3 regions of the Neobacillus sp. D3-1R genome follow, and region 1 is predicted to be linked to each of the others. Evidence: riboswitches for the same ligand, from Rfam matches in the RefSeq annotation. Region 1 holds a riboswitch; each other region holds the start of a gene.

Region 1 (7,825 bases):
CGAACTGGTCCTTTTTTCATTATAATTTGAAACTCTTTCTTCAAATATGCCTACTTTTCAATTATAATAATAAAAAGTAATGTCGAATTTTCAAATAATTTGTAAATGGGGGAGAAGGGAGAAACAACATGAAAGGTGTAAAATTCTTAAAAAGAAAGAAAAAAGAGCCCAAAATGAAGAAAAAGGTTTCTAAAAAACAGCCACTTCTAGAAAAGTGGACACAGCTTCTTTCCGCAGCAAAGTTTTGGAATCATTTAAAGCTTGGACAAAAGTATGGGGTCGCTTTATTTATTACAATTGGTCTTTTTGCTATATCTACTGTTATTACTTTTGTTCTATTAACCTCGGTTCAAAAAAAGATGGACTTAGTCGAACTAACGGGAAAGCAGGCTACACGTATTTCTGATGCGGCTGCTTTATTCCATCAAAAAGGAGTTTCGGTAGGGAATTACATAATTGACTCTAATCCGAAGCATACAAAACGCTTTGAAGAGTTATCAGAGGAACTAAAAAATTTAAAGGCAGAAATTAGAAAAGGTTTAACCACCAGTGAAGAAAAGATGTTATTTATTCAAATGAGTAAAGATGATGATTCAATGAATCTTCAATTTACAAGTGTTATTGTACCTGAAGTTAAATTACAGCATGAACGAAATTATCGTCTAGGAAAACTAAAGGTTGATAATTTAATTGATGATAATGTTGTCAAGCTAAACCAATTAAAAGAAATGATGCAAAAAGAACAAAAGGATGCAATATCATCTGCAACAGGCAGCCTTATCTCAACATTAACGGTACTTGTTATTTCTGTCATTGTTTCTACCATTATTGGGATTCTAGCAATCGTTTTAATTGGAGCTATCATTTCAAGAAGATTAAAACATATTGTATCTGTTTCAACTGAAATTGCTAATGGTAATCTGAATGTAGATTTAATAGAAGCGAATGGTAAAGATGAAATATCCGAGCTTAGCCGCGCTACTAGTTTAATGAAGGAAAACCTTCGTTCTATGATTCAAGAGATATCTACTGTTTCCAATCATGTAAATAGCAGGAGTGGGGAGTTAAATCTAGCTGCTTCAGAAGTTAGAGCATCAAGTCAGCAAGTGGCTTCGACTATGCAGGAATTATCGAGTGGTTCGGAGGAACAAGCAAACAATGCTACTGCTCTATCTGAAATGATGGAAGAGTATTTAACAAAGGTACAGGCAGCAACTGCAAGTGGAAACGTCATTCGTGATGCATCAAATGATGTCATGATGATGACGCAAAAAGGAGATTCTCTAATGATGGAATCTCAAAAGCAAATGGTAAAAATTAACGATATTATGAAAACATCTGTGGAGAAAGTGAGAGGACTTGACGACCAAACAAAGCAAATTTCTAAACTGGTCAAAGTTATACATGAAATTGCTGGTCAAACAAACTTACTTGCTTTAAACGCAGCCATTGAAGCGGCAAGAGCCGGTGAACATGGCAGAGGATTTGCTGTCGTTGCGGATGAAGTAAGAAAACTTGCAGAACAGGTTTCTTTTTCTGTTTCAGATATTACGAAAATCGTTCAAGGTATTCAGCTAGAATCTAATAATGTCGTGAGCTCCCTACAGTTGGGATACAATGAAGTAGAAGAAGGTACTTCTCAAATAGAAGTAACCGGCCAAACCTTCAAGGAAATTTATAGTGCTGTAACATTAATGACAGATAAGGTAAAAGAAATATCTGATAATCTTGAACAAGTTGCTCAAAGTTCTCGAGAAATGAATGCATCTATTGAAAATATTGCTTCCATTTCAGAAGAATCAGCTGCTGGTGTCGAACAAACAAGTGCCTCAGTTACACAAACGAATCATTCTATGGAAGAAATTTCAGACAATGCCCAATCACTATCAGAACTGTCTGATCAATTAAATGATATGATTTCGAGATTTAGACTTTCATAAGTTACTATTGAACTGTAAAGCTTTTTACAGTTCTTTTTTTTTGTAAAAAACTGTTTTCGTATAGATTCTGGTTTTCGTAAAAATCCCTAAAGCCGGATTTTTACAGGCTCTCTTAATAAGCGCCCAGCTCTTTTCTTCATTTCCATATAAGTTTAACAGCGTATATTGTGAAATGCCTATTTATTAGTTACATATAGCAACAAAGTTTAAGAAAAGAGCCTTGTAAAAGGAAAGTATTCGATAAAATTTTTAGTTGTATGCTATATAAAAAGGATTTTTCTGTCATTTTGTAGAAATATAGATATATATATACTTCTATGTTGCTGGGGAGGTTATGCTTTTTAATGAATAATAGTAATGTAAATAATCCGTGTAACCCCAATTTACAGACTTTTGATATCTTCAATAAAACATTAGACGGAATTGTCATATTTAATCAAGATGGTGTTATCTTGGATGTAAACCGTTCCTTCTGTAAATATATTAATACAAATAAAGACGAAATAATTGGATATACTCTTGAACATTTTGTACCTAAAGACAAACATTATAAGCTTCGAAGACAAAAAGTTTTATTAGAACAAAATCGGAATGCTAGAGGAGTTCTCCCGATCCTCCATCAAAATGGTATCTCTTATTTTAGTGTCGTAACAAGCCTTGATGAAGATAGTGGTCATTATATCTCTGTATTCAGGGATGAAACTGAAAAAATGAACCTAAAAGAGCAGTCTGCCCAATATGACTATTTTTTTAAGGAATTATTTATTGAAGCAATGGACGGAATTATTTTCTGGGATATGAAGGGTCAGATCATCAATGCAAACCAGGCAGCTTGCCGAATCTTTGAATGTGGATATCAGGATATCATTGGAGCTAATTTTGATCAGTTTATATTAAAAAAGAACCATCAATATAGGAAAATACTAAAGGAGTTATTTGAAACAGGAGCAGTTAACGACCAGTTATTTTTAAAAATGCCCAATGGTCAAGAAAAATTAATCGAATTTACCTCTCGCTTACATTCAAAAGAGGGATTTCATATGACCATTTTTCGAAATGTAAGTGAACGTTACCGGATGGAACTGGAATTAAGAGAAAGTGAACAAAAATTCCGAACTATATTTGAAGGTTCATTAGAAGGCCTAGTTCTCTGGAATGATGACGGGGAAATTATTGATGTCAATCAAGCAGCATGTCAATTATTCAAAACGTCAAGAGATGAGATTTTAGGGAAAGACTTAATAAATTTATTGCCGGATACAAATGGCAACAAGCAGAAGCTTGAAAACATAATAAGTACATTAGAAAAAACGGGTCAGCTTCATGGAACTTCAAAAATTTACATTGATGAAGAAACGGTGAAACATTTCGAATTTAGCTCTATCTTCCACCTATTTTCAAATGTAAATTTTATTGTAATCAAAGATGTAACGGAAAAAATAGAAATGGAAAAACGTCTTCGAAAATCCGATACACTAAATGTAATAGGAGAACTTGCTGCCGGTATTGCCCATGAAATCCGCAACCCCATGACTGCGTTAAAAGGCTTTATTCAATTGCTGCAAGGCGAAATGAGAGAAGATCGTTCGATGTACTTCCAAGTAATCCTTTCTGAATTGAATCGTATTGATTCTATTATTAATGAATTTTTGATTCTAGCAAAGCCGCAGGTAGTAAAGTATTCGAAAGTAGATATCGTCCAAATTATGAGGGATACCGTTGAGCTTCTTAATGCCCAAGCAGTCATGTATAATGTCCAATTTCGTACCTACTATCAAGAAAATCTACCGATTATATTTTGTGAACCAAACCAACTAAAAAAGGTGTTCGTTAATATGATCAAAAATGCTATTGAATCGATGCAAGCTGGTGGAAATATTACAATTTTCATTGAATCATACAAAGATGACCAAATTCATATTTCGATTAAAGATGAGGGCTTTGGTATTCCTCCAGAAAAATTAAAGCGACTAGGAGAGCCTTTTTATACAACAAAAGACCGTGGAACGGGTTTAGGCTTGATGGTTAGTTATAAAATTATTGAAGAGCATAATGGGAGAATTAAAGTCGATAGCCAAGAAAATGTGGGCACTACCTTTCATATATATTTATCTAGTAAATAATATATTGACCTATCCCAAATAGATTGAACGAATGAATGATAATCCTGAAAAAGGATTATTTTTTTTATAAAATATTGCAATAATTAATAAATTAGATTATCATCTAATTAGATGTATATCTAAAATAGAGGAGTAATGGCTATGCAATTAAACAGGTTAGTTGACTTTCATAAAACAATGGGTGACCCAACACGATTAAGAATACTGTCATTATTATCAAGTGGACCACTTCATGGTCAAGCCATTGCAGGTAAGTTAGGCTTAACTGCACCAACCATCACTCATCATTTAAAAAAGCTTCGGGATATAAATGTTGTTTATGAAAGACGTGACAAAAATACGATCTATTTTTATTTGAAACATTCGGTAGTCCATCAATATTGTGAATCATTGATGGAGCTAGTAGAAGGGAAGGATACAAAGGTGAATGAAATAAGTGATGAAAAGCAAAAAATAATTGCTAATTTCTTTACAAAAGATGGGAAGTTAAAAACAATTCCTGCACAAAGAAAGAAAAAGCTACTGGTGTTTGAACATATCTTAAAGGGGTTTGAAAGAGGGAGAAAATATTCTGAGCAGGAAATAAATGAGTATATTCTTCGTTTTCATGATGATTATGCCACAATTCGTAGAGAGTTTATCATCAACCATTATATGTATCGTGAAAATGGAATTTATGAACTTAATCCAGTTGAAATGTGGGCGAAGATTGATGGTTAAAAGAGACAGAATGGCTTTTAAGCCAGTTCTGTCTCTTTTACATTATAAGCTTTTTGTTAAGAGAGTTAAGAAATCAGTGAATGATTTTATTTCTTTTCTAGATTTAATTAATAAGCTCCCTAATGAAAGGGTTTGTTTTTTAGCATTTATTCTCTGTTCATTGTCTTCAATACTATCTAGATCGGCAACATGAGCAAGACCTATCGTTCTGCGAATTAATTCACAGCCGGCAAACCCCAATGAATCATTGAAATATTTATTTAAAACTGACTCGTATAAACCTGGAATGGCTGCGTGTGGTTCTTGATTATTTGTTTTCCAAAGCTCTGAGAAATGTAATACAAACTCGTTCCAAAATGTTTCAACATGCGTAAGAATTTCAGATTTCTTTTCAACGTTAGCTAAAGCTTGGAAGAGTAGATTCGCAAAAACTTGCCCAATATCAAAACCAGCTGGTCCGTAAAAAGCAAACTCCGAATCTATAACTTTCGTTTCCGTTGAGCTCGCAAAAACGCTTCCAGTGTGAAGGTCTCCATGCAATAATACTTCTGCCTCCGTTAAGAAGCTCATTTTTAACAGTGCTACTTGGAAAATGAGTTCTTGATCATTTCTGATTTTGTCAACAGTAGCTTGTAATTCTGATTCATAGGAATTTGTAGGTGAATCAGTATAAGGATCTGTAAAAATTAGATCTTCCGTAATTTTGCAAAGTTCTGGGTTGATAAATTGCCCTAGGAGTTCTTTTTTCTTTGATTGATTCATTCCAAAATCCGAAGTATAAAAAAGTGTTTTTGCTAAATACTCACCTAAATGTTTGGAGAGTAATGGGTATTGATCTCCTCGAATAAAACCCTTTCTAGCAATAGTCAAATGAGATAGATCATCCATAACAGTAATAGCTAATTGATCATCCGTAAAATGTACAACTGGAACATAATCAGGTGCAAGTTTACCAAATATTTTTAAGGCATCTGCTTCAATTTTCGCTCTTTTAAGCGTTAACGGCCAACTTTCACCAACAACCTTTGCGTAAGGAAGGGCCTGCTTGATAATGATTCCCTGGCCACTAGTAGTATCTGTTATACGAAAAACAAGGTTTAAATTACCGTCTCCAATTTCTGAGCAAGTTAGAGTGGAATTCTCAGCGAAAATTCCTAATTTTATGGCTAAATCAATAGCAGAATGTTCAGTGAGTGGTTCATATTTTTTGTCTGTTAATAATGTCATTTTTCATTCCTCCTGGTGTGAAGGGCTAGAAAAAAAGCCCCTTTCTCATAAGAAAGAGGCTTGAAGAATAGTCTTCGCACCTCTTATCTTTCAGAAAGTCTAACTTTCTGTTGGAATTAGCACCGTGCCTTAAATAAAAGGCGCTTTCTTGCGCCACATTTCACAATGGAATTACGGTCGGTTGCTGGGCTTCATAGGGCCAAATCCCTCAGCCATCTCTTGATAAGAGAAAAATGTAAATATTCAATTGAAGTTGATACGATGAAAATAATAACAGGCTTTATTAAATATTGTCAATTCATTTTTTTTAGAAAATTTTTAATATAGGTCAGGCTTTCGATCTTGAAAGACTGGGATGGTATTACGCACCTTGACGACGTTCTCTAAGTCTATTTCTCCATGTAAAATCTCATCACTCTCGGAGGCTTCCGCGACAATTTCTCCCCAAGGATCAATGATTAAAGAATGTCCTGCAAAAATATTACTTGGGTTAGAGCCTGCACAATTACATGCAATGACATAGCATTGATTTTCTATTGCTCTTGCAGTTAATAGAGTTTTCCAATGATGAAGTCTTGGTAATGGCCATTCCGCTACAACAAAGATCGCTTGTGCACCTTTTAGAACATGCGCCCTGATCCATTCAGGAAAGCGAATATCATAACAAATTTGACCAGCAAAAATTTCGCCATCTAATGCAAATATACCTTCGTCTTTTCCTGACTTAAGAAATAAATGTTCACCCATTAATTGGAAGAGGTGAAGTTTACTATATTGATGCACCAGTTCCCCCTGGCGATTAATGATTAAAAGGGTGTTATAGATACCATCTTTTTCCTGATTCGCAATGGATCCTCCAACAAAATGTACATTGAACTTTTTAGCCTTTTCTCGCAGAAAATCAATCGTTTTCTTTGCATGTTGGTCTGCTGTAACTGGTAAGTTTTCTAAATCATAACCTGTTGTCCACAATTCAGGAAAGACAATGATATCCGGTGATTTTTGCATGGCTAATTCAATTTGGGCTTCTGCCTTTTGATAATTTAATTCTGGATTCCCAAATTCTATCGACATTTGGATTAGAGCAATTTTATATTTCATCATGACTCACCACAATCTTTTAAATTTTTCTTTACATTCTGTCATTAAAGTTATATCATTTGTGACTAGATTTTCAATAAAAATTTTCTAATAGATTTGTGTAGGTGAATGTAGATGAAGACTTTTCAACAATCTAATTTATTAAATAGTTTACCAAAGCAGTTTTTTGCTTCTCTTGTTAAGAAAGTATCCCTTTCTGTTGCTAATGGTCATGATGTCATTAATCTTGGGCAAGGTAATCCCGATCAGCCGACACCAGAACATATTGTAAAAAAATTGCAGGAAGCAGCAGCGAATCCCATAAATCATAAGTATTCGCCCTTTCAGGGATATAAGTATTTCAAGCAGGCTGCTGTCGATTTTTATGAAAGAGAATATGGGGTTAGTTTAGATCCTGATACGGAAGTAGCGGTTCTATTTGGCGGTAAGGCAGGCTTAGTAGAAATTCCGCAATGCTTATTAAATCCTGGTGATACCATACTTGTCCCAGATCCAGGGTATCCAGATTATTGGTCAGGTGTATCGCTTGCCCAGGCAAACATGGTTACAATGCCTTTGCTAGAAGAGAATGGCTTTTTACCTGTATATGAAACGATTGAACCTGAAATTCTTGAAAAAGCGAAATTAATGTTTTTAAACTATCCCAATAACCCTACTGGTGCTACTGCATCTCTTGAATTTTTTGAAAAAACGGTAGAATTAGCAAAGAATACG
Region 2 (7,825 bases), 2.1 Mb from region 1:
TCCTGATGAACTGCTGGCAATATTTTAAAGTAAACCTGCCCCATCAATCCAACAGAGGAAGTGGGAATTTTCATTCAACAAACCTCTTTCTAAATGGCTCACCAATCAGCAATCTAAATAAGATAGCCAATTGTTCTCAAATGACCTTCTATAAAATCTTTTGTATATTGAAAAACAATGTCTCTGTCTGGTTCATTAAAAATCTCATGATAAAATTCTGGCCATTCCTTAAATCTTTTTTCTGATAAAGGAGCTTGATTAAACCACTCTCTGACGGAATTTTTATTCACGATTTTATCATCGCCGGCCTGCATCACTAACATAGGGACGTCTTGAATGACCGAGTTTTTATCAAACGCAAGCTTCATAGCAGTCACCAGCTCTCTATACCAGCGTACAGACATTTTGGTGACGTATAAAGTATCATTTGAATCGATTTCGCGTACCTCTAAGTTGCGTGTAGCCATATCAACCGTTAATCCTGATTCCATTCGCAAGCTTGGATAAATAAGATTAATTCCATGGGATATTACATCTAAAAACTTGGAAGGAGTGTGGATTAATCCAAGACATGGTGAAGATAAAACGACACCTGCCAGATTTAACCTTTCTTCCTGTAATAAACGGATGGAAACTAAACCTCCCATGCTATGCCCAACCAAAAATACAGGTAATTCAAATTGATAGGCAGATTGAATCCAGTCCTTTACTTCAAATATGTACTCATCAAATGAATCAATATGACCTCGTCTAGTGCGACTGGTTAAACCTTGACCTGGAAGATCTCCCATAATAACATGATAACCAGATGAGCGCCACATTTCAATTAACCAGCCATACCGGCCATGATGTTCAGATGCACCATGAACAATGACGATAACCGCTTTGGCTTCCCCTTCCGTTTCCCATTTCCACATAACTCTTCCCCCTTTATATATTAATATTTAGAAAAGCGGTTTTAAAGAATCGAAACAAAATCTTTCCTTTTCCCTACCCTTTTCGATAAAATCGAGTTATTACATGATGTTAAGGAGAGAGCTTTCCATGATTTATCCATACAAAGGAAAATACCCAAAAATATCCTCTTCAGCATTTATTGCTGATTACGTTACAATAACAGGAGACGTTACCATCGGAGATGAATCTGGCATTTGGTTTAATACATCCATTCGTGGTGATGTGGCTCCAACCATTATAGGTAACAAAGTAAATATACAAGATAATTGTGTTCTGCATCAGAGCCCAAATAATCCTCTTATTATTGAGGATGAAGTATCTGTGGGACATCAAGTTATTCTACACAGTTCGATTATCCGCTCACGGGCTTTAATTGGAATGGGTTCAATCATTCTTGATGGTGCAGAGATTGGCGAAGGTGCTTTTATTGGAGCTGGAAGCCTTGTACCCCAAGGGAAAAAGATTCCACCCAATACGCTTGCATTCGGAAGACCTGCAAAAGTAATTCGCGAACTCAATGCTGAAGATATCGCTGATATGCAACGTATTTCAAGAGAATACGCTGAGAAGGCGCAGTACTATAAATCTCTTCAAAATAATCGCTAAACCTTCTCTATATTATAAACCGATAAGACCTAATACAATCAAGATTTTAAGGTGATCCTATGTCCAACCTGCTTTTAATCATTTTACCTCTTCTTTTCCTATTATTCTTTTTCCTTTTTAAAAAAAGGCTAAGAAGTGTAATGATATTTTTATTAGCACTATGTTTCATCACAGGCTTTTTTATCGTTGATACAAAACTCGCAAATAAAACCACTAACCTTCTAAGACATTGGATAAAGGATCCTGTTATGAAATCCACTTATTTGGTAGAGGACATAACTGAATTACCCATTATCAAGATACAAGATCATGTTTTATTAAATATAGCTACCGTTAGTCAATATCCTGAATTGCCTCGTGGCTGTGAAGTGACTAGCCTTGCAATGCTATTGCAAAGTGCAGACATTAACGTTGATAAAATGACCTTAGCTAAAGAAATAACAAAAGATCGAACACCTTATAAAGTAGAAAATGGGAAAACCTATTTTGGCCATCCTAATGAAGGCTTCGTTGGAAGTATGTATACTTTTCAAGAGCCTGGTTTGGGAGTATACCATGAACCTATCCGTCAGCTTGCCGAAAAGTATCTTCCTGGGAGAATAAAGGATTTTACAGGCAGTGATTTTAAAGAAATAAAAATTCATCTTTCTGATCACCGACCAGTTTGGGTTATTACCAACACCCGATATCAAAAGTTATCGAATGACTCCTTTATTACCTGGCAAACACCAAAAGGAGAGGTCAGAGTGACCTACAGGGAACACTCGGTTCTTTTAACAGGCTTTGACAAAAACTTTATCTATTTTAATGATCCTTTAACTGGAGAAAAAAATAAAAAAGCACCCATTAAAGATTTCGAGGAATCTTGGGTGCAAATGGGAAGACAAGCGATTACTTATCTTCCACAATAGTTCTTACATGGGTTGTAGAACAGTATCTCCAACCAAAGCCGTTTCAAAATCATAAACTTTTTCCACATACACCTGATGCCAAACCATAAACATGAGCACAGTCCAAATTTTGCGGCTATTGTCCGCTTTGTTTTGGCAATGATCTTCTAGCAGCTTTAATAGATAGGCCTTATTGATTAAATGATCCGTATTACTTTCACGGATTATTTTTTTTGCCCAATCATTCATTTCATCCTTTAACCAATGGCGAATGGGTACAGGGAATCCAAGTTTTTTACGATTTAGAACATGATCAGGAACAATGCCTTCAGCCGCTTTTCTTAAGATATATTTAGTTGTTCCATTTGCTGTTTTTAAACTGGTTGGAATTTTAGAAGCAACATCAAAAACAACCTTATCTAAGAAAGGAACACGAAGCTCTAAGGAATGAGCCATCGTCATTTTATCTGCTTTTAAGAGAATGTCTCCACGCATCCAAGTGTGAATATCAATAAACTGCATGCGGTCAACTGGATCATAGCCTTTGCTTTCAGCATATAGAGGCTTTGTAATATCTGTATAGTTTAACCCTTCTTGATAGCCCTTCAAAAGATGGCGTTTTTCCTCTTCTGTAAACATTTTGGCATTTCCAATATAGCGCTCTTCCATTGGTGTTACACCACGTTCAATAAAGCTTTTACCTTTCGTTCCTTCCGGTAAAACATTTGCGATTCCTTTAAGAACAGCTTTACCAACACGAGGAATTTTATTGAATACTTCTAGTGATTGCGGCTCACGGTAAATATTATATCCACCAAATAATTCATCCGCACCTTCCCCAGAAAGAACGACGGTTACATGCTTTCTAGCTTCACGTGCTACAAAATAAAGTGGTACACAAGCTGGATCTGCAAGTGGATCATCCATATGCCACATAATTTTAGGAATTTCATTCATATATTCCTGCGGTGATATGATATAACTAATATTTTCTACACCTAACTTTTCAGCTGTTTCCTTGGCCACATCAATTTCACTAAACCCATTATGATCAAAACCAACTGAAAAGGTTTTTATAGCTGGATGGAATTCCTTTGCTATCGATGCAATGATCGATGAATCAATTCCACCAGATAAAAACGATCCTACTGGCACATCACTGCGCATATGCATCTTGACACTATCAAAAAGAACATCTTTTATTTCCTTCACAAAGTCAGATTCTGATTTTTGTACAGGGTGGAAGGAAGCTCTCCAATAGCGCTTTACTTCCATTTTCGAACCGATTTTTTTCGTAAAATAATGCCCTGGCTCTAATTTTTGTATTCCAGCAGTCATGCTATAAGGTTCTGGAACAAATTGATAGGTCAAATAATACTGTAAAGCATCTCTATTGAGTTCTGTGTTTTCTAAAGCTAATAAAATACTTTTCTTTTCTGAACCAAACAAAGTACGCTCTGCATCCTGATAGAAAAATAAAGGTTTAATTCCAAAGGAGTCACGTGCTCCAAAGAGTGTTTGTTCTTCCTTATCCCAGATAAGGATTGCAAACATACCTCTTAGCTTTTCAACCGCTTTCTCTTTTAAACGGCTGTAAAGAGCAATGATTACCTCTGTGTCAGAATGAGTAGCAAAGGTTAAGCCTTCCTTAACCAGTTCTTCTCTTAATTCCACGTAATTATAAATCTCACCATTAAAAAGAATCCAATAGCGTTCATTTTCATACGTTAACGGCTGATGACCGCTTTCAATATCAATGATACTTAAACGGCGAAAACCAAATTGAATATATTCATCTAAATAATAGCCATCATCATCTGGACCACGATGGGTAATGACATTATTCATATTTTTAAACAGTTGTTTATCTTCATCACGAAATTGTTGTGCTTGATCATGGACACAACCAATAAATCCACACATTATGTAGTCACCTACTCCGTTTCTCTCTTTGAAAATTTACCAAGATAGTCTTAAAAAATATCCTCTCTAATACTACCACTGTTTTTTAAAAAATGGCACTGAAAAAGCGGAAAACTTAGCGGTTCAATAGTCCTAATTTTACGAAACAGGAAGAAAAAGGGATACTTTAATTTCCAGCTATTCGTTTTATTCCCTTAATTAGAGGTTTTATTCCTTCACACTTTATAAGACGAAAAATAAAAACGGGAGTTACATAAAATGTAACTCCCTGGTTTTAAAGAAGAATAATACAATGTTTTCTTCTATGAAGAATGCTTTCATTTTCTAGAATAGAAATTAACGATTAGCTGCTTGTGTTTTTAAAGCTTCAGCTTTATCTGTTCTTTCCCATGGTAAATCAACATCTGTACGTCCAAAGTGTCCGTAAGCAGCTGTTTGCTTATAGATAGGACGACGAAGGTCTAGCATTTTAATAATGCCTGCTGGGCGCAGGTCAAAGTTTTCACGAACAAGTTCAACTAATACATCTTCTCCAACAGTACCTGTACCAAATGTATCAACAGAAATGGAAACTGGATGTGCTACACCAATTGCGTATGCTAATTGAACTTCCACTTTTTCAGCTAAACCAGCAGCAACTAGGTTTTTTGCAACATAACGTGCAGCGTACGCAGCAGAACGGTCAACCTTTGTAGGATCCTTACCAGAGAATGCGCCACCGCCGTGACGAGCATAACCGCCATAAGTATCTACAATGATTTTACGTCCTGTTAAACCAGCATCACCTTGAGGTCCACCGATAACAAAGCGTCCAGTTGGGTTGATGAAATATTTTGTATTTTCGTCGATTAATTCTTGAGGAACAACCGGATTGATAACATGTTCTTTTAAATTGCGTTGAATTTGCTCAAGACTAATTTCTGGATGGTGCTGAGTTGAAATAACGATTGTATCGATACGAACCGGCTTATCGTTTTCATCATATTCAACTGTTACTTGAGTTTTACCATCTGGACGTAAGTATGGAAGAATCTCTTCTTTACGAACGTAAGTTAAACGACGAGCAAGTTTGTGAGCTAATGAAATTGGAAGAGGCATAAGCTCTTTTGTTTCATTACATGCAAAACCAAACATTAAACCTTGGTCCCCTGCACCGATGGCATCAAGTTCTTCTTCAGACATTTGTCCTTCACGAGCTTCAAGAGCTTGGTCAACACCCATTGCGATATCAGCTGATTGCTCATCGATAGAAGTTAAAACAGCACAAGTCTCAGAGTCAAAGCCATATTTCGCACGGTTGTAACCTATGTCTTTTATGGTTTGGCGAACGATCTTTGGAATATCTACATATGTAGAAGTTGTAATTTCACCTGCTACTAAAACTAAACCAGTTGTAACAGAAGTTTCTGCTGCTACACGAGCATTTGCATCTTTTGCTAGAATAGCGTCTAAAATGGAATCAGAAATTTGGTCACAGATTTTATCAGGATGACCTTCAGTTACTGATTCAGAAGTGAACAAACGACGTTTTGTTGACATCCGAATTCCTCCTATATTAAACCTCATTATGATACGGTACTCATTCCCTTATAGTATGAATAAAACATTGAGTTTTTATGATGTACAGATTAAAATGTATACTCACAATTAAACTCTTTTGCTATTTCTAAAAGGTCACTTCATAAAACAAATAAAAAAACCTTCCCATGTTTTTGAGGAAAGGTTATTAGTTCGCTGTCGCGCCTTTCACTCTTATCGTTCAAGGTCGATACCTTGCGCAGGTTTAGCACCTTTTCCAAAAATAAAGATCAGTAAGATCCTTTATTAAATTGGGTAGGTTGCTGGGTTTCATAGGGCCTGTCCCTCCACCAGCTCGGGATAAGAGAGTATCCGTTCAAGGTAAAATCATAACTCACCATGTCGAATGATGTCAATGCTTTTTTTGATTATTTTTCATATAAATGAATGATATGGAAAAATGATAGGAAAATGTAAAATTTTTTACCTAATTTATCCGAATAGTATAGACTAATTAGTTAAATGTGTTATACTATTTAACAAGATATCATGATTTAAAAAATGATGATTATTCAGAATTAATTCCAAGGAAAAAGGGAAAAGGAAGGTATTCATAAAATGAATTCAGTTGGCGTTCGCAATGAATTAAACCAATTATTACAGAGCGAAAATATCCAAGTCCAGTTATCTGTTCCACAACTAGTAGAAAAAGTTCTTACTCGAAACGAAGGTTTATTAACTTCAACAGGAGCGGTTAGAGCCACTACAGGGAAGTATACAGGTCGCTCTCCTAAAGATAAATATATAGTTGATGAAGCCTCAGTTAAAGAAAAAATCAGTTGGGGTTCTGTCAATCAACCAATATCTGAAGATGCATTTTCTAGACTATATACAAAAGTAATCCATTATTTGCAGGATAAAGATGAAGTCTATGTCTTTAAAGGTTTTGCTGGTGCAGATAAAAAATATCGTCTACCAATCCAAGTTATTAATGAGTACGCTTGGCATAATCTCTTTGCTCATCAATTATTTATTCGACCGAATGAGGAAGAACTATTAGAACATTCTTCAGAATTCACTGTTATATCTGCTCCGAACTTTAAAGCCGACCCTGCAGTGGATGGCACAATTTCAGAGACATTTATTATTATATCCTTTGAGAAGCGAATTGTCCTCATCGGTGGTACAGAATATGCAGGTGAAATGAAAAAATCCATTTTCTCTGTTATGAATTACTTGTTGCCTGAACAAGATATTTTCCCAATGCATTGCTCAGCCAATGTAGGACGTGAAGGTGATGTAGCTCTATTCTTTGGATTATCCGGTACTGGTAAAACTACATTATCTGCAGATCCAAACCGCCGTTTAATCGGTGATGATGAACACGGATGGTCAGCAAATGGTGTCTTTAATATTGAAGGTGGCTGTTACGCTAAATGTATTAACCTTTCTCGCGAAAAGGAACCACAAATTTTTGATGCTATCCGATTCGGCACTGTACTTGAAAATGTGGTATTAAATAATGAAACACGTTTAGCAGATTATGATGATAACTCCTTAACAGAAAATACACGTGCTGCATATCCGTTACAAGCTATTGATAATATTGTCGATCCGAGCGTTGCGGGACATCCAAACACGATTGTATTTTTAACTGCAGATGCATTTGGAGTATTGCCTCCAATTTCAAAATTAACAAAAGAACAAGCAATGTATCATTTCTTAAGTGGTTATACATCCAAATTAGCAGGAACAGAGCGTGGAGTTACTTCTCCAGAAGCTACTTTCTCAACATGTTTCGGTTCACCATTCTTACCATTACCTGCTACAACTTATGCAGAAATGCTTGGTAAAAAGATTACCGAACATAATTCTCAAGTCTTCTTAGTCAACACAGGCTGGACTGGAGGAGAATACGGTGTTGGAAATCG
Region 3 (7,825 bases), 2.2 Mb from region 1:
AAAGTTAAACATCATTTAAATAAATTAATCTATTTCCAAGACAACCCATCTTTTATAAATATTCATCAAACAAGTGATGAAAGATCTTTTTTAACTGCGTTATATAAACATGAAGAGGCAACTAAAACGGTTGTCTTAATTAGTCATTTTGACGTAGTCAATGTTGAGGATTACGGAGATTTAAAACATTTAGCGTTCAATCCCATTGAATTAACGAAAGCTCTTCATGACCGAACTAGTGAACTTCCAGTGGAAGCAAGAAATGATTTACTAACCAATAATTGGCTGTTCGGAAGAGGAACAATGGATATGAAGTGTGGATTAGTTCAACATATGTCATTACTTGAAAAAGCCTCAACGGAAAACTGGAAAATAAATTTACTTTTATTAACTGTTCCTGACGAAGAAGTTAATTCTGTTGGTATGCGAGAAGCTATTCCAAAGTTATTAGATATTGCCGAACAACATCAATTAACGTATACCCTTTTTCTTAATTCTGAACCTATGTTTTCACAAATACCTGGAGACGAGGATTATTATTTTTACACAGGGTCTATAGGGAAAATCATGCCCGGTGCATTGTGTTTTGGGAAGGAAACACATGTGGGTGAACCACTATCAGGTATTAATGCTGCCTGGATGTCTTCTATTTTATCTCAAGAGATAGAATGGAATGAAGATCTTTGTGAAACGGTTAGTGAGCAAAAAAGTCCTCCACCGACATTATTGCTTCAAAGGGATTTAAAAAAAGAATATTCAACTCAAATCCCCCATCGTTCCGTAAGCTTATACAATCTGTTTCTAATGAAAAAAAGTCCTGCAGAAGTGATGGTGGCTATGAAGGATATAGCTAAAACTGCAGCTTTGAAAATGGAATTTCTAATGGAGGAAAAATATCGAGCATTTGACCTTGATCCAACTCGAATATCCAAGATTCGTGTTCTATCGTATGAAGAGTTAAAAGATTATGCTTGCCAAAAAACAAGCCAACAGTTTATTGCAAATATCGAGCAAGTGGCTGCTAGTGAAACGAAAGGAGATAGTCGTGACAAATGCATACAAGTTATTGATCAAATGGCTATGCTTTGTCAGGAGCTTGCACCTATGATTGTGTTGTTTTATGCTCCTCCCTATTATCCAGCCGTTCATTCACATGAACACCCAGTTATAAAGGAGCTTGCTGAATCGCTCATCGATAATACCTATGAACATTTTGGCTATAAGTTTACACCCGTAAAATACTTTAATGGTATATCAGACTTAAGCTATGTAGGGCTTCAATCCCCATTGTCAGATATGAATGCTTATCATAGTAATTTGCCGGGTAACAGTGAACTATATTCCATACCATTTAATGAGATGTCAAAATTAACAACTCCTGTAATTAATGTAGGACCAATTGGAAGAGATGCTCATAAAAAAACAGAGCGGCTTTATTTAACATTTGCATTTGAACAACTGCCTAAAATTTTGGAACACCTTTTATTAGAACATCAAAAACAATAGTTTAAACTTAGTTATGAATACAAAAAGGTAATTTTCCCATAGTAGGAAATTACCTTTTTTTAACATTAAGATTTACTCTCTAATTGATTAGACTCTAGTAAGTTCCACTTCACCAGTTTTTCTAAGAAAATGGAAATCACAACCCCCATGATGAGCCCATTTGCTATAAATGGTTGAATCAATACTGGTAAACTCGAAAACAAAGTTGCGGGAGTATTCATTAGACATACCCCGAATAGAACAGGAGTAGCCAAACGAAAAATCGTATTAGAGTTAAATGTTTGGCCATTTAAGCTGGCAAATGCTGTTCCAAATAACTGCAAATAAGCAACAAATAAAACAGCATTACCAACTGTTATTGGCATGGTGGCTAAAAATGTACCTAATGCAGGAATAAGACCCATCAAGGTAAGCAACGCTCCACCTAATAAAAAGGGTTCACGCTGATAAATTCTTGTACTTTGTAAGAAACCAATAGAAGAAGTAAATGGTGTATATGGAATAAGTCCAAAGCCTGATCCGATTAGAGTGGACATCGCCGTAACAATAATCGAATTTCGATATTGATTTTCAGTTGGTTGCAATTTAAACAGAGAGGCACCAGCACCGATGGAAGCAATCGTGTTGCTTAAGTTCATCATAACAGCAAAAAAAGTAACTCCTATAATACCTATTTCAAGATTTGGCTTTCCGAGCGGAAACAAAGCGAATGAAAAATCTGATGACTGGGTAACATGCTGAATGGAATCCGAAAATAAGAAATCGTAACATACCCATCCAACAATTAAACCAATTAAGATGGAAAAATTACTTATGATTGTTTTACCGTTTAGCTTTAAAATACTAACTAAAATAACAATTCCGATCGAGAATAAACTACCTGGAATGCTAATTGCCCCTTGCTCCGTTAACGGGAACATTCCTTTAAAGAAAATAAAAATTAATTGAAAGGTTAATAAGAAAAGATAGACTGTCATAACCATTGGGCCAAAAATCCATTGTAGGAGAGATACTCCATTAAAGGCTGCAAGAATAAGGGTGACTAGACAAGCTAATATAATACCTGAAGCAATACCACCACCAATGGATGTAAGACTTATTCCTAAAGTAGAAGCTGATATTCCTAAATTTAGAATAACTCCCCAAAGTAAACCAGAATGACCTTCCATAAGTGGAAATCGATGTCCTACGGTTCCCTGAAAAACGCAGGCAAGTCCTGTAAAGATAAGAGAACTCCTTAACATCATCGCCATAATATCTGGAGATAAATGAAACACTGTCGCTACTGAAACAGGGACGACAACGGTATTGGCAAAAATAAAAAAGAGCCATTGAACAGCTGAAAACATTGTGATTGAAGAAAACCATTTATTCATTGTTGAAACACCACTTTCTAACCATCATTCAACTAATGATTATAGTATATATTTTTTTATTATTCCTGTATTTTATCTTTCAAATAGAGAGAAGACCTTTCATTGCTCGTCACAAATTTATGTGATATAGTTACCTAGGTAACTATTTTAAACCGTTTTTAAAAAAAGGCAAGATACTTTTTCCACGGAGGGATCTATTTGTTTCCTAACCATGAACTATTCCACACGTTAAACCAATTATCCAGACATTTAACGAACAAGTTGAATGAAGCACTAAAGCCCTTTGGTCTATATAGTGCTCAATGGACTGTCATTTACGTTTTAAAAACAAAAGGCTCCCTTACCCAAAAAGAATTATGTCAGTATTTATCTGTCGAAGCACCGCCTATGACAAGGACTATTCAAAGACTTGTTAAACAAGGATACGTTAAACAGGTTCAAGGTACAGACAAACGTGAGAAACATATCCAGTTAACGGATGAGGCGTTACAAAATTATCCTCAGTGGGAGGATGCCATCACACAGTTCAATCATTCCTTATTAACTGGATTTCCTGAATCGTCACAACAAGAATTATCCAAGCTATTAAAGGAATGGTTTCTAAAACTATCTTAGACAGGAGTTTCAATATATGAAAGAACAACCTAGATTATGGACAAAAGATTTTATTAGTATTTCCTTAAGCAATTTCTTCTTATTTATGACCTTTTATTTTTTATTAGTAAGTTTACCAGTAATGGTTATACAGCAATACGAAAGTACGAAAACAGAAGCAGGTTTAATTACAACTGTATTTTTAATATCAGCCATACTTATTAGGCCAATAGCAGGTTACGGTATTGAAAAAATAGGCATGCGAAAAATTCTATTAACTTCGCTTATCATTTTCTTTATTGCCTCAATCCTATACTTTTTTGCTACCTCCATTATGGCTTTATTCTTAGTTCGCTTTTTACACGGGATTGGATTTGGTATGGCTACGACTGCCGCCGGGGGACTGGTAGCAAATATTATTCCAGATTCTCGAAGAGGAGAAGGAATGGGGTATTTTATTATGTCCTCTAACCTGGCAATGGTTATGGGACCTTTTATTGGTTTAACAGCCATTCAAATGTGGGATGCATCTGTATTATTCGCCATCAGTGTTATTTGTGCTCTCTTTTCCCTTATTGCTGGATGGATTATACGTATTCCTATTAAAGAAAATAAGAAAAAAATTCATATCTCATTCCAATTTCAAAATTTCTTTGAGGCTTCTGCTGTTCCGATTTCAGTGGTTGGTGCATTTTTTGCCATTGTTTATTCGTCTGTCCTTTCTTTCGTTTCCGTTTACGCAAAAGAGATTGGTTTAATAGAAGTATCAAGTTTATTTTTTGTCGTTTACGCTGCTATTTTATTAGCTTCAAGACCGTTTACAGGAAAATGGTTTGACCAATTTGGTCCTAACGTCATTATTTTTCCATCTATTGTTCTTTTTGCAATTGGCTTATTCATTTTAGGTAGCAGTCATACGGCATTAGGCTTCTTACTTTCTGCAGCGTTTATTGGTATTGGCTGGGGTACGATTTTTCCAAGCTTACAGACGATTGCCATCCAGAAAGCGGCACCGAATAAAAGAGCCACTGCAACTGCAACCTTCTTATCCATTTTTGATACAGGTATCGGCTTTGGCTCCTTTATTGTAGGAATGGTTGTCGCTGAAGTTGGATTCCGTTCTTTCTATATTAATGGTTCTATTTATGTGTTAGTTGGAATACTTGTTTATTATTTACTTCATACCCGTAAGGAACCTTTAAAAGAAAAACTAGTAGAAAGACATGTGAGATAGAAAAGAGCAAGCGCCTTGGTCTACCATCATAACTAATAAAAAAGAATTGACATGATCGCTTTAAAGTAGTAAATTTTAAAAATAATCGAATAATTGACACTCTTATCGAGAGAGGTCGAGGGAATGGCCCTATGACACCTCAGCAACCTTCAATGTTTTCACTCATTGAAAAGGTGCTAAATCCTTCAAGTTGGAAAACTTGAGAGATAAGAAGAATGACTCAGATTCTTTCCATTCAAAAGTCTTCTTCTTAAAGAGGGCTTTTTTTATTTTTTAAAAGGCTCTTTTCTAAACTTGTTGCTTTTTTAACTAATAAAGAGAGATTTCACAATATAGGGTGGTAAAATCCTTTTAAAAATCAAGAAAAGAGCTGCTCACTTATTAAGAGAATCCGTAAAAATCCGGCTTTTGGGATTTTTACCAGAACCACATTCTATACGAAAACAGCCTTTTAAAAAGAGGAGAAAGAATATGAACTTCTTAGAGAAATTAGAAAAACAAATTTTAATTGCAGATGGTGCCATGGGGACTTTATTGTACTCGTATGGAACGGATATGTGCTTTGAGGAATTAAATCTATCCCAACCAAACCAAATTAAGAGCATTCACCGTGCCTATGTTGAAGCTGGAGCAGATGTGATTCAAACAAATACATATGCGGCTAATTATCTCAAACTTCAACGATATGGATTAGAGGACTCTGTCAAAGAAATAAATAGTGCTGCCGTTCGAATGGCAAAAAAGGCAGCCAATCCAGACACTTATATACTAGGAACAGTTGGCGGCAATCGAGGAATTAAGCCCCAATCCATCTCCATTGAGGAAATAAAAAGAAGCTTTCGAGAGCAATTATATTGTCTATTGCTTGAAGGGGTAGATGGAATTCTTCTTGAGACATATTATGATCTTCAAGAGCTAGAAACAGTCTTAACGATTGCAAGAAGAGAAACAGAATTACCCATTATTGCACAAGTTTCCTTGCAGGAACCTGGATTTTTGCAAGATCGTACTCCAATTATTGAAGCCTTTAAAAGATTAGAAACACACGGTGCTGATGTAATTGGACTCAACTGTCGACTAGGTCCACATCATATGCTTACGACGCTTGAGGAGGTTCCTATTCCAGTACATTCCTATTTATCAGCCTATCCCAATGCAAGTCTTCCTACTTATATTGATGGGAAATTCCAATACGATAGTGATTCAGATTATTTCCGCAAATCAGCTAAGTTATTTCGAGACCAAGGAGTCAGATTACTGGGTGGCTGCTGCGGAACAACACCCGAGCATATACGGGCATTTGCAGATGAATTAAAAGGTAAAATCCCTGTTCAAGAAAAACAAGTGAAAATCAGAGAAAATATAGTGGTGGTACCCTCTACCGAAGCCAAACGGGAGTATCCTCCGCTCCAGGATATTGTTCGTGAACGAACATCGGTTATAGTAGAATTGGATCCTCCTAGAAAACTAGATACAAAGAAATTCTTTGATGGGGCAAAAGCGTTAAAAGAAGCTGGTATTGATGCGTTAACATTAGCCGATAATTCCCTAGCCTCCCCACGCATTTCCAATGAATCTTTAGGGTACTTGGCTAAAACACAGCTAGGGATACGATCTTTAATTCATATAGCCTGTAGAGATCGTAATATTATAGGTCTACAATCCCACTTGATGGGCCTTCATGTATTAGGTATGAATGACATTCTTGCTATAACCGGTGACCCAGCTAGGGTTGGTGATTTCCCTGGTGCTTCGTCCGTGTATGATATGTCATCATTTGAATTGATTCAAATGATCAAACAACTTAACAACGGACTTTCTATTTCTGGTAAGGACCTTGGGCAAAAAACGGCTTTTAGTATTGCTGCTGCTTTTAACCCTAATGTTCGTTCAATCGAAAAAGCGGTTAAACGATTAGAAAAGAAAATCCACTTTGGAGCAGATTATTTTATTACACAGCCTGTTTTTTCAGAAGAAAAAATAATCGAAATCTATGAAGCTACTAAACATTTAGATACTCCCATTTACATTGGGATTATGCCGCTTACTAGCCATAAAAATACGGAGTTCCTTCATAACGAGGTACCTGGTATTAAAATTTCTGAAGACATTCGAAATCGAATGGCCCTATTTAAAGACCAACCTAACCAAGCAAGCATCGAGGGAATCCAAATTGCTAAATCATTAATCGATGCTGCAATGGAACTTTTTAATGGAATTTATTTAATTACCCCATTTCTTCGTTATGAGTTAACGGTAGAGTTGGCAAAATACGCCCGTGAGCGTGCAAATGCGATTAGGAGGAACAACCATGTCCAAAGCATCATTTACTGATCAGTTAAACAAAAAAATCCTTATTATGGACGGCGCAATGGGCACCATGCTTCAAAGAGCAAATCTTTCTCCAGATGATTTTGGGGGAGAAGCTTTCGATGGCTGTAATGAAAATTTAAATTTAACTGCCCCTCATGTTATTCAATACATTCATGAAGAGTATTTAAAGGCAGGAGCAGATATTATTGAGACAAATACATTTGGTGCGACTAGCCTTGTACTAGATGAATATCAATTAGGGCACAAAGCCTATGAGATAAATAAAATAGCTGCACAAATTGCTGTAAAGGCAGCACAATCCTTTTCTACAGCAGAATGGCCACGGTTTGTTGCCGGCTCAATGGGTCCCACTACAAAATCGCTAAGTGTCACGGGTGGAACAACCTTTGAAGACCTTGCCAAAACCTATGAAGAGCAGGCAATAGGGCTTATCGATGGCGGAGTAGATTTGCTTCTTCTTGAAACAAGCCAAGATTTGTTAAACGTTAAATCTGGATATGTAGGTATTCAAAAAGCTTTTGAGAAAACGGGTAAAATTTTACCATTAATGGTGTCTGGTACGATTGAACCGATGGGTACAACCCTTGCCGGACAGTCTATTGAAGCCTTTTATATCTCGGTAGAACATATGAAGCCTGTTGCTGTGGGACTAAATTGTGCTACTGGTCCTGAGTTTATGCAAGATCATATTCGTTCTTTATCTAATATGGCTTCAACAGCCGTAAGCTGCTATCCAAATGCAGGGCTGCCAGATGAGGAAGGACATTATCACGAAACACCT

What was found. A riboswitch is a leader RNA that binds a small molecule or an ion and turns the genes downstream of it on or off. The one in region 1 is predicted to bind S-adenosylmethionine.
Region 2: it holds a riboswitch for S-adenosylmethionine, as region 1 does, so the genes downstream of both, metK (methionine adenosyltransferase) here and mtnK (S-methyl-5-thioribose kinase) in region 1, are expected to answer to the same signal.
Region 3: it holds a riboswitch for S-adenosylmethionine, as region 1 does, so the genes downstream of both, ACSBPO_RS18215 (bifunctional homocysteine S-methyltransferase/methylenetetrahydrofolate reductase) here and mtnK (S-methyl-5-thioribose kinase) in region 1, are expected to answer to the same signal.

Annotation. Positions count from the first base shown of each region.
Region 1 covers NZ_CP197471.1:1,311,532-1,319,356, forward strand. The annotation lists gene ACSBPO_RS06660 (methyl-accepting chemotaxis protein) at 129-1,940, shown strand; gene ACSBPO_RS06665 (PAS domain S-box protein) at 2,285-4,063, shown strand; gene ACSBPO_RS06670 (metalloregulator ArsR/SmtB family transcription factor) at 4,205-4,783, shown strand; gene mtnK (S-methyl-5-thioribose kinase) at 4,826-6,010, opposite strand; SAM riboswitch class I at 6,091-6,239, opposite strand; gene ACSBPO_RS06680 (carbon-nitrogen family hydrolase) at 6,329-7,111, opposite strand; gene ACSBPO_RS06685 (pyridoxal phosphate-dependent aminotransferase) at 7,226-7,825, shown strand, end outside.
Region 2 covers NZ_CP197471.1:3,440,951-3,448,775, forward strand. The annotation lists gene ACSBPO_RS17640 (tetraprenyl-beta-curcumene synthase family protein) at 1-74, opposite strand, end outside; gene ACSBPO_RS17645 (alpha/beta hydrolase) at 114-917, opposite strand; gene ACSBPO_RS17650 (gamma carbonic anhydrase) at 1,045-1,563, shown strand; gene ACSBPO_RS17655 (C39 family peptidase) at 1,623-2,474, shown strand; gene asnB (asparagine synthase (glutamine-hydrolyzing)) at 2,478-4,376, opposite strand; gene metK (methionine adenosyltransferase) at 4,713-5,915, opposite strand; SAM riboswitch class I at 6,126-6,261, opposite strand; gene pckA (phosphoenolpyruvate carboxykinase (ATP)) at 6,513-7,825, shown strand, end outside.
Region 3 covers NZ_CP197471.1:3,535,740-3,543,564, forward strand. The annotation lists gene ACSBPO_RS18195 (M20/M25/M40 family metallo-hydrolase) at 1-1,506, shown strand, start outside; gene ACSBPO_RS18200 (uracil/xanthine transporter) at 1,572-2,882, opposite strand; gene ACSBPO_RS18205 (MarR family winged helix-turn-helix transcriptional regulator) at 3,081-3,497, shown strand; gene ACSBPO_RS18210 (MFS transporter) at 3,514-4,710, shown strand; SAM riboswitch class I at 4,810-4,923, shown strand; gene ACSBPO_RS18215 (bifunctional homocysteine S-methyltransferase/methylenetetrahydrofolate reductase) at 5,182-7,044, shown strand; gene metH (methionine synthase) at 7,022-7,825, shown strand, end outside.